3 regions of the Actinoallomurus sp. CA-150999 genome follow, and region 3 is predicted to be linked to each of the others. Evidence: riboswitches for the same ligand, from Rfam matches in the RefSeq annotation. Region 3 holds a riboswitch; each other region holds the start of a gene.
The links. Region 3 has a riboswitch for cyclic di-AMP ahead of ACQP2O_RS37845 (CHAP domain-containing protein). Riboswitches for the same ligand answer to the same signal wherever they lie in the genome.

Region 1 (3,266 bases), 5.0 Mb from region 3:
GTCGCCGGGCTGTCCCTGCCCGCCGTTCCGGCGCACGCCGACCCGGGCAACTCGCTGAGCGCGGCGAAGAAGTCGCTCGCGAAGCTCAACGACCAGGTCGACCAGCTGGGCAACCAGTACAACAAGACGAAGGCGGACTACAAGGCCGCCCAGGGGCGGGTCAACGCCCTCTCCAAGTCGGTGCAGGCGGAGCGCAAGACGTTCCAGGCGCTGCGGCTGCGGGTCGCCCAGCTGGCCGTCGACGCGTACAAGACCGGGGACAACGGCTCGATCCCCCAGCTGCTCGGCTCGAAGGACCCGGACGCCGTGCTGTCGCAGATGTCGGCGTTCACGCAGATCGCGCACAACCGCACGGCGGAGTTCCAGCAGTACCTCGCCTCCGCCCAGCGGCTCGAGCGCGAGCAGGCGCTGCGCGTACAGGCGGCTCAGCAGCTCAAGTCGAAGAAGACCCAGCTCGAGCAGCAGAAGTCGCAGGCCGACGCGGCCGTCAGGAAGCAGCTGGCGCTGATCCACAAGCTCGGCGGCAACATCGACCCGGGCAGTTCCACGGAGAACTGCTCGATCCTGGCCACGGGCAAGGCGGAGATCGTCCTGAAGTTCGCCTGCGCCCAGCTCGGCAAGTCGTACGTCTTCGGCGGCGCGGGCCCGAACGTCTGGGACTGCTCCGGGATCACGATGGTGGCGTTCGCCAAGGTCGGTATCAAGCTCAACCACTGGGTGCCGGACCAGTACGACGCCAGCAAGCGGGTGTCCAAGGCGGACCTGCAGCCCGGCGACCTGGTCTTCTTCCACGACCTCGGGCACATGGGGATCTACGTCGGCAACGGCAAGTTCCTCCACGCCCCGCACACCGGCGACGTCGTGAAGATCTCCAACCTGAGCGACGCCTGGTACAGCTCCACCTGGGTCGGCGGCGGCCGGCTGCTCTGAGGACCGCCGGGCAACTGAACAGCGGACGAGGGCGGGCCGGGCGGAGACTCCCGGGGCACGGAGAGCATCCGGCCCGCCTGCAACGTCATCGCGATCTTCCGCACCGATCCACGGTGCGGGGTGTCACCTGCGGCACACGCCATGCGCCGCTCGACCGGAAGCGTTTCCGCCGGCGGCGGCGCTAGGGACAGCGCCCCCGATGGTGGACCGGTTCCGGTTTGTCAGGAATGCAGAGAAACGGTCATCACCGACGTGGTCCAACGGGGGCCATGGGTGGCCGTGAGCGCCTAATCCGCGGGCACGCGGAACCGGGGAACCAACCGCGCACGAGCGCGGCTTCACGGGGGTGAATCGGGGCGCCTGTTCTCCCACAGGCATGCCGTAGGGCGGCTTCCACGCCCGAACCCGACAGCTAACCCGGTAGGCGTAGTGGAAGGAGAGACCCCTGTCTCGCAACCCCTCGACCGCTTCGTCCCTGCGCCTTCGCCTCGCCGGAGGCATGGTGGCCGCGGGTGCGGTCCTCGCACCCGTCGCCCTGACGGTCCCCGCGGCGCACGCCGCGACCCCCCAGTCGACCGTCACGGCGCAGAAGAAGCACAAGTCCTGGAGCCAGCGTCACAAGGCCGGTCTGAAGGCGGTCGACATCGCCCGCAAGCAGATCGGCAAGTGGTACCGGTACGGGGGCGCCGGCCCCAGGACGTTCGACTGCTCCGGGCTGGTGCAGTACTCCTACCGCAAGGCGGGCATCCGCCTGCCGCGCACCGCGGGCCAGCAGCACCGGCACATCAAGCGCCACGTCCGGTGGCAGAACCTCGCCGTCGGCGACCTGGTGTACTTCAACTACAACAACCACACCGGGATCATCTCCAAGGTGAAGGGTCACAAGATCTGGATGATCCACGCGTCGCACACCGGCACGCAGATCAAGCAGGTCCGGATCGACAACAACAGCTACTACCGGAGCGAGTTCTACGGCGCGGCTCGCCCGTACTGAGCCGGCTGAACCGGCTCGATCCGCCGGGGTCGTCCAGATGGGCGGCCCCGGCTTTCTCAGCTTCGCCCGCTACTATCGCGCGCATGTCGTCGGCGCGCTCCGGGCAGGCACGGGTCGCCGCGCTGGCCGGGGTGGCGATCGTGTTGCACCTGGTCACCGCGGTTGGCTACGTCGCGCTGCACCACGGCGCCGACCGTACGGCCGCGTCGTTGCGCAGCGCCACGGCGGCGCCCACGCCCAGCACGGCCACGGTGACGGCCATTCTGCAGCGCCGTTCCCGCGCGATCCTCGCCCATGACCGCGCGGCCTTCCTCGCCACCGTCGACCCGTCGGCCCAGGCGTTCCGCGCCGGGCAGGAGACGTTGTTCGACAACCTGACGAAGATCCCCCTGGCGACCTGGCGCGAGTCGCTCGCGGACACCCGCGCCGCGGCCGCCGCCGACGACGGCTGGACGGCCCGGCTGACGCTCACCTACCGGCTGCGCGGTTTCGACGCGGCCGACGTCGCCTACACCCAGTACCTCACCTTCGGCCGGAGTAAGGACGCGGGCTGGGTCGTGTCCGGCGACGGGTCCACGCACGGCCTGCGCGACGACCCGCAGATCTGGGACGGCGGCACCCTCACCGTCATCCACGGCCGGCGCAGCCTCGTCATCGGCGAGGACGACTCCGGAGTCGCGGACGGCACCGGGGCCACCGACGGGCCGCAGACACGGACCGCCGAGCTGCGCGACATCGCCAACCGGCTCGACACCGGCATCGGCCTGGTCTCCGACGTCGTCGGCGACCGCTGGTCACGCCAGGTCGTCGCCTTCGCGCCGGCGACGGAGCAGGAGGCCGAAGAGCTCGTCGGCGACGTCCGGAACCTCGGCGACATCGCCGCGCTCGCCACCGTCAGCGGCGCGGCGGGTGACTCGGGGCAGGGTGCGGATCGCGTCATCATCACCCCCACGGCGTTCGACCGCCTCAACGGACTGGGACGGCACGTCGTGCTCACCCACGAGCTCGTGCACGTGGCGATGGGCGGCGCCCGCGACAGCCGCACCCCCATGTGGCTGATCGAAGGACTCGCCGACTACGTCGGTTACAAGAAGGCCGGCGTCTCGACGCGTGCGGCGGGACGCGAGCTCGCCGCGCAGCTGGCCGCCGGCGACGTGCCGGCCGCGCCACCGGGGCGGAGCGCGTTCAGCGGCTCGGGCGAGCGCCTGTCCGCCGCGTACGAGGAGGCATGGCTGGCGTGCCGGATGATCGCGGAACGCTATGGTGAGAGCCGGCTGGTGCGGCTGTACCGGACCGCGGAGGCGGAGCCCGGCGACGCGGGGGACCCGCGAATCGAGGACCG
Region 2 (3,266 bases), 3.7 Mb from region 3:
CTCGACTTCGATCGATCGAAGTCGAGCCGCCCCAGCTGCCAAGAGCGCCTTTGCTACTGAACGTAGTCCGGGTAGCCGCCGTAGCCGACGACGTCGGAGGCGGGCCGGACGCGGACCTTGACGGCGTTGTCGGTGTTGCCGTCGACGGTCTGAATCGTGCCGTCGCCGTTGTCCTTGATGACCAGGCCGACGTGCTCGAGTCCGACGATGGCGAACGTCCAGGCGGTCACCAGAGCCGGGAGGATGCCGAGCCGACTTCGCCGGCGCGGTGTCTTCCGATGTGATCCGGCAGCTCGCAGTACTGCCACGTGAGATCCGTTACGGGCGGCTGGCGCCGTTGTAGTGGGAGACCCAGTACGGGTTCGACATGCTGTCCAGCCTGATGACCTCTCCCGTACGCGGCGCGTGGATGAACTTGCCGCCGCCGACGTAGATGCCCTCGTGGCCCATGTCGTCGAAGTAGACCAGGTCACCGGCCTGCAGGTCGGACTTGGAGACGTGGCGTGTGGCGCTGTACTGGTCGGGGACCACGCGGGGGAGGTTCACGCCGGCGGCGCGCCAGGACATCATCGTCAGTCCGGAGCAGTCATAGCCCTTCGGGCCGGTGCCGCCCCAGATGTAGGGCTTGCCGAGCTGTGCGTAGGCGTACTCCACCGCCTTGCGCGCCGGCCCTGAGGCCGGTCCGTTGTAGGTGCCACCGGCTCCCGAGCCGGGCGCGGCCGTGGCTTCACCGGCCTTGCGCAGCAGGCTCTTCTGTTTGGCGATGGCCTTCTCGACGGTGGCCTTGCGCTTCTTCAGCGCGGCGGCCTTCTGCGAGACGCTCTGGTACGCGGATTGCGCCTCCGCCTGCTCGCGGCGGATGCGCTGAGTAGAGGCCAGGAACGCCGACAGTTCCTGTCCGCGATTGTTCGACAGCTGCAGGAAGGCCGACATCTGGTTCAACGCCGCGTCGGGGTCCTTGGACGCGAGCAAGGTGGCGGTGCGCGAGTCGAGAGTGCCGTTCTTGTAGGCGTCGGCGGCGACCTGCGCGACCCGTGCACGCAGCTTCTCGTAGACGTTGCGCTCGCTCTTCACCTGGCCATTGAGCGCAGTGAGCCTCTTCTTCGCGGCATCCAGCTCGGTCTTGGCCTTGTTGTACTGATCAACGATCTTGTCGACCTGACCGTTGAGCTTCTCCAGCTCCTTCTTCGCGGCTGCGGCCGATGGTTTAGGAGCGGCCTCGGCCGGGAGCGCCGTGAGGGTCACGGCGGCCGTGACCGAGAGCGCCGCGCACAGCCGGAGCGACCGGCGCCGCCGCGGACGATCCACGGCGTACCCGTTGGTGGCAGGGTGGAAGAACGCCACGTGAGAAACTCCTCTCCTTCGCCGCCTACCGGGTTAGCTGTCGGGCTCGGGCCGGAGTAGCCCTACCGGACGTTCGCACGCCTCGGATTCGCCCCGGGATTCTCGGGTCCCCGGTTCCCTCACGGGATTCAGCGGTCGGCCGTGCCTCGTGTGAAGCAGGGGGCGGCCGACTCCGACGCAGTGTAGGAGATCTTCGCGGTCGCCTGCCACCCAATGAACGATTCGCCGGAGTTCCCCGACAAGCGGCCGGCCGGACGCCTGGTACGTCGCGGGGAGCGTGCAGGTCCTCTTCGCTCGCGTGTCGAGTGCCGGCACGCGGCCGCCGTCGTGTCCATGACGCTCGACGTCGCGCGCGGCATCACCCTGGCGTTGTAACCGACAGGGAAGTCCGTCAGCAGAAGAACGGCATCGCAGCGAGCCAGCCGGCGGAGATCACCCCAGGAAGGACCACCGAAGTCATCGCCGTGACCCACGTCAGACGCCGAACACGATCGTCGTCGGCGATCGCGGTCGGCGTCTCGAGGCGGGCGAGCCGCTGATCGAGTTCTGACCTGTCGGCGCTCTGGGCGGCCAGTCCGCCGATCGGGCTCGGGGCGATCGCCAGTTTCCGGAGCGCGACGGCGACCGTGCGGCGGCCGCACCGCCGCGCCGCGACATCGTCGGCGCTCATCTCCAGCAGGATCGGCAGGCAACGGCGGGCGCCCCGAAAAGTCGGCAGCCAGAACAGCGCAGCCGCCAGCGCGTCGACGACCGTGAGGAACAGATGGTGGCGGTAGCGCAGATGCGCCCGTTCATGCGCCAAGACAGCCTGAAGCTGCGTGTCGTCCAGCCGATCGAGAGCACCGCTGCTGACGACGATCGGGCGCTTGCGCGATGGCACGCAGTAGGCGACCGGCACCGGGTGATCAAGTACGCAGACATCTTCGATGTCCCCGGAAAGCCGCACGACGAACTGCAACGCCTCCTGATGGCGCCGGCGACGGGCCACCGTACGTCGGTACCTGGCGACGGCCACGCATGCGGCAGCGACCGCGCTGACGAGGAGCGCAAGGTTGAAGGCGTACGGGGCCAGTCCGCCGGATCCGTCGTGATGGTGCCAGCAATCGGCCGCCCATTCCGCGGCCCGGTGCACCAGGCCATGCCGGCCGGTCGAGACCAGCACGACCACCCCGACCAGACCGGCGATGGTGCCCGCCAGGGCTCCCAACCACGCCAGCGCGCCCACCCGGGGAATCCGCTGACACCAGGCGCTCCGGGCCAGCAACGGCCCGGCACCGATGCCGAGGGCGACGGTGACCGCGCCGAGCTCGACGAGCGGGCTCACCGGGATTCCGTCGGAGCCGAACGCTGCGCGAGCTCGACCAGCAGCCGGTGCGCGTCCTGGGGATCGATGGTCTCGGCGAATCGGGCCAGGACCGGTCCGCGGTCGGTGGTCTCGGCCAGTGCCTCGGCCATCACCTGCGCGACGTGATCCTCACGGCTGCGCGTCGGGGCGTACCGCCATGCGTTGCGGTCCGCCGTCCGGGAGAGGAAGCCCTTCTGGACGAGTCGGTCGGCGACGGTCTGCACCGTCGTGTACGCCGAGCGCTTCTCGGATCCGGCGTTGACCTGCTCCATCAGCTCGCGAATGAGTAGCGGCTTCTGGGCGTCCCACAGAGCCTCCATGATCGCTCGCTCGAGCGGCCCTGCGATCGCCACCTGTCCGTCTCCCTCCCTGGGCCCGCACTATTGTGACCTATCGATCACCCGGGCTTCCTCCACATTAGGACGCCTCCGTCTCACTCAGCGAGATCGCTGAGCAGGAAGCGGCCTTCCCTCACGTATCGGTGGCGGCTCCAGACGGGAGGGTCGCGAGGATTCCGCCGGTGATGAAGGCGACCAGTCGCTCACGGTCAGCGGCGCTTGAGCGGCCGGCCCGGCGA
Region 3 (3,266 bases):
CCTCGGCGCCCGCTTCAACGGGCATCCGGAGATGCAACCGGGCCTGGTAAGGGTGCTCGACCGGACGCATCCGGCAACCGCCCACCTGCCGGAACACTGGCACCGGACCGATGAGTGGTACGACTTCCGCGACGGGCCCGCACAGGTCCGAGTGCTGGCGACGGTCGACGAGCGCACCTACCGCGGCGGTCACATGGGACCGGACCACCCGCTCGTCTGGTGCCGAGAGTACGGTGCCGGCCGTACCTTCTACACCGCGCTGGGCCACGCCGCGGAGGCCTTCGCGCAGCCGGACTTTCGCGAGCATCTGCTCGGTGCCCTGCGCTGGGCCGCCGACTGGACTCCCGATGACCGCCCTGTGGGTGTGACACCCTGACCGGGGGCGACCGAGCGGCGTGACCAACGGTACGGCCAGGTGCGGAGCACCATGATGTGAATCACATAGGTTTACCTGCGAGCGGATCAGGGTGCGATCACCCCGAAGCCGTCTCGAGGTGATCGCTTTGGTGGGTCACCCGGATGTCACGGTGGCCGCATCACCGGTGGGCGGTTACGAGCAAGGCGGCGGAGTCGAGGAAGACGCCGTCGGGGGTCTCGTAGGTCTTCAGGGCCGAGCGGAGAGCGTCTACCGCCTTGCTCATGGTGATGGCGTCGGCTTGGCCCAGCAGGGCGCGTCCCAGCGGATTGTCGTGCATGTGATATCGCCTGCCAGCACAGGAAGACCAGGCGACCGCCAGGCCGTAGCGCGCGGTGCAGTCCCGACGACGGCTTCGACGCGCCAGACGAGGCCATCCTCACCTTCGATCCGCGTCGGGTATCCGCCGCCCTCGGTGCGTTCGAAGGTCACCATTACGCGCCGCACTGCACCCCGGTTTCGGCATAGAGATGATCGATAGGTATCTCCTACAAGGGTTAGTGGGCATACCTGGGTGAAGCAACCCGGCTCGCGGCCGTGCGGTGCCGTGCTGGCGTCATCGGCGGCCCCGGGTCGGCCTCGTGGCGGGTGTGTCTTCCACGGGGTATCAGGATCATCGATAGGCGCTACCTGGGAAATCGATCATCGTCACGTTATGTGTCCAACCCGGGTGTGATCGGTTAGATGGGCACCTCTGTTCGTGGTGCGTCCGGGGATGACTTGCCGCCCTCATGGCATTACTACTACATTGCGTCGGAGTTGGGCCGCGATCTACCTTCCACCCGGAAGGTACGGCCTGACCCGCCTAATCCCGCGCTGCGGCCGCGACGCGGGAGCCGGGGACCCACGCGTCCTCTGGGGTGAATCCGCGTATGCGGTAGGGCTTCTCCTGGCCCGAACCCGTCAGCTAACCCGGTCGGCGGCGTAGGGAGAGCGATGGATCCGGTAGGGCAGAAGCTGCTGCAGATCGCCAAGAGCCAGCTGGGGTACGCGGAGAAGAGCGGCGGATACACCAAGTACGGAGACTGGTACGGCAAGCACGTCGACAAGGGGTCGTACTACAAGACGGCTCCCTGGTGCGACATGTTCTTGGCCTGGGCCGCCGACAAGGCCGGCGTCGAAGACTGGGCGGGGCAGTTCGCCTCCACTCCTGAGCACGCGCTGTGGTTCCAGAAGCATCACGCGTGGGGGCACAAGCCCGAGCCGGGAGCGATCGTCTTCTTCTCCTTCTCCGGGAGCAAGAGCATCGGCGGCATCGAGCACGTCGGCATCGTCGAGAAGGTCGACGGCCACACGCTGCACACGATCGAGGCCAACCACAACGATCAGCTGCTGCGGGTCACCCGCGACATCGGCCAGGTCGTCGGGTTCGGCTACCCGGCGAAGGTGAAGGTCAAGGGCAAGCAGATCCCGGGCACCGAGCGGAAGGTCGAGAAGACCGAGCAGAAGTACGTGCCCAGGCACTCGGCGCCACCGCCGTCCGTCACGTCCCTCGTCACCGATTCCGACCCGGCGACGAACATCGCCCGCACCTCCCACTCCACTCCCGACCGGCCGTCCCCGCTCATCGAGCAAGGGGCCGCGCTGACCGGACTCTTGGCCGTCGTGGTGTTCGGCACGGCCGCGCTGGCCATCGCCAAGTCCAAGGTCAAGGTGCCGGTGCCGTCGTCCGGCGTGCAGCTTCGTAAGCGGGGGCGGCACCACCGCGTTCCGGTGGAGCTGCCGGCCGATGTCACGGTGACTCACCTCGACGAGGCCGATGCGAGCACCGCCGTCATGCCCGCGCTGACGGCGACGGCAGCGGCGCATGCCGAGGACCGAGAGTTCTGGGGGAAGATCGCTGAGCTCGAAGAGGACGCCGAGCTCGCCTTCTGGGACTCGTTGCACTCGGTTGCGGCCGACACGCGACCGATGGCGGCCTCGTCGAGGTCGGGGACGTCACGCGGCCGTTGAACGCCTTCAGCCGTCTTCACCGTCAGGCATTTCTCCGGGCGGCCGCCGGATGATGACCTCCTCAGCCGATGGCATTCGAGCGGTGCGAGCCCTCGATGGCCGGGTCTCCGTGCGGACTCTTGAGGACCACCGGCGTGCGGGGCGTCTCGTCCGTCGAGAGCTCGAAGACGCCGAACGGTGGCGACGCGAACTTCTCAGGCGGCCTGCCGGCACATCGGACCACATACGCGTCGCCGCGAGCCGGTTGCTCTGCGTCTGGAACGCCTACGTGCTGCAAACGATCGGCGAGCACCTGCTCGACGCGGTGCAGCCGTACGACGACGGCGAGGTTCAAGGGGAGGCGGCGACCCGGATCCTCGCATCGTTCGGGCAGGTCGAGCGCTGGCTGTTCCAGGCGCGTCGAATAGCGATCGATCCGACGTATCGGATCGAGAACCATGTTGATCTGCCTGCGGAACCACCGCCATGGCATGAGGGCGGGACCACCGCTCCGCTCCTGACGGCCACAGTGACGGCCACGCGGGCGATCCACGCGCGGGGTATCGTCGCCCTGGCCGACGACGCACACGCATCACATGGCCGATCTGAAGATCTCCTAGAGCTGAGGCGGATGCTCGCGCGCGCCATGGACGCGATCGGGTGTGCGGAGCGATCGCCTTCCGGAAGCGATGGGCTGACCCTGCTCACGCCGCCGGACATCCACCTGCGTTACGCGGTCCGGACGCTGTACACCTTCGGTCAGCTCCTGGCGATGCCACAGCTCCTCGACGGCCGGGACACGACGAGGGCGGTCTCACTGGTCGCCCATGTGCCGGCGGAGATCGACCGCTGGTGTCTGACGGATCCCCACCAGCGCGACGACCTGCGGGCGCTTCCGCCGGCGCGCGCCGCGCTCGAG

Region 1: it holds a riboswitch for cyclic di-AMP, as region 3 does, so the genes downstream of both, ACQP2O_RS15250 (C40 family peptidase) here and ACQP2O_RS37845 (CHAP domain-containing protein) in region 3, are expected to answer to the same signal.
Region 2: it holds a riboswitch for cyclic di-AMP, as region 3 does, so the genes downstream of both, ACQP2O_RS21030 (NlpC/P60 family protein) here and ACQP2O_RS37845 (CHAP domain-containing protein) in region 3, are expected to answer to the same signal.

The regions. Positions count from the first base shown of each region.
Region 1 is NZ_CP192063.1:3,206,569-3,209,834, forward strand. Features, by position in the region: gene ACQP2O_RS15245 (NlpC/P60 family protein) at 1-930, shown strand, start outside; cyclic di-AMP (ydaO/yuaA leader) riboswitch at 1,205-1,372, shown strand; gene ACQP2O_RS15250 (C40 family peptidase) at 1,433-1,924, shown strand; gene ACQP2O_RS15255 (hypothetical protein) at 2,008-3,266, shown strand, end outside.
Region 2 is NZ_CP192063.1:4,507,196-4,510,461, forward strand. Features, by position in the region: gene ACQP2O_RS21025 (hypothetical protein) at 54-308, opposite strand; gene ACQP2O_RS21030 (NlpC/P60 family protein) at 319-1,344, opposite strand; cyclic di-AMP (ydaO/yuaA leader) riboswitch at 1,351-1,488, opposite strand; gene ACQP2O_RS21035 (M56 family metallopeptidase) at 1,736-2,668, opposite strand; gene ACQP2O_RS21040 (BlaI/MecI/CopY family transcriptional regulator) at 2,665-3,042, opposite strand; gene ACQP2O_RS21045 (TetR/AcrR family transcriptional regulator) at 3,161-3,266, opposite strand, start outside.
Region 3 is NZ_CP192063.1:8,182,650-8,185,915, reverse strand. Features, by position in the region: gene ACQP2O_RS37855 (ThuA domain-containing protein) at 1-376, shown strand, start outside; gene ACQP2O_RS37850 (hypothetical protein) at 537-695, opposite strand; cyclic di-AMP (ydaO/yuaA leader) riboswitch at 1,208-1,352, shown strand; gene ACQP2O_RS37845 (CHAP domain-containing protein) at 1,352-2,368, shown strand; gene ACQP2O_RS37840 (hypothetical protein) at 2,637-3,266, shown strand, end outside.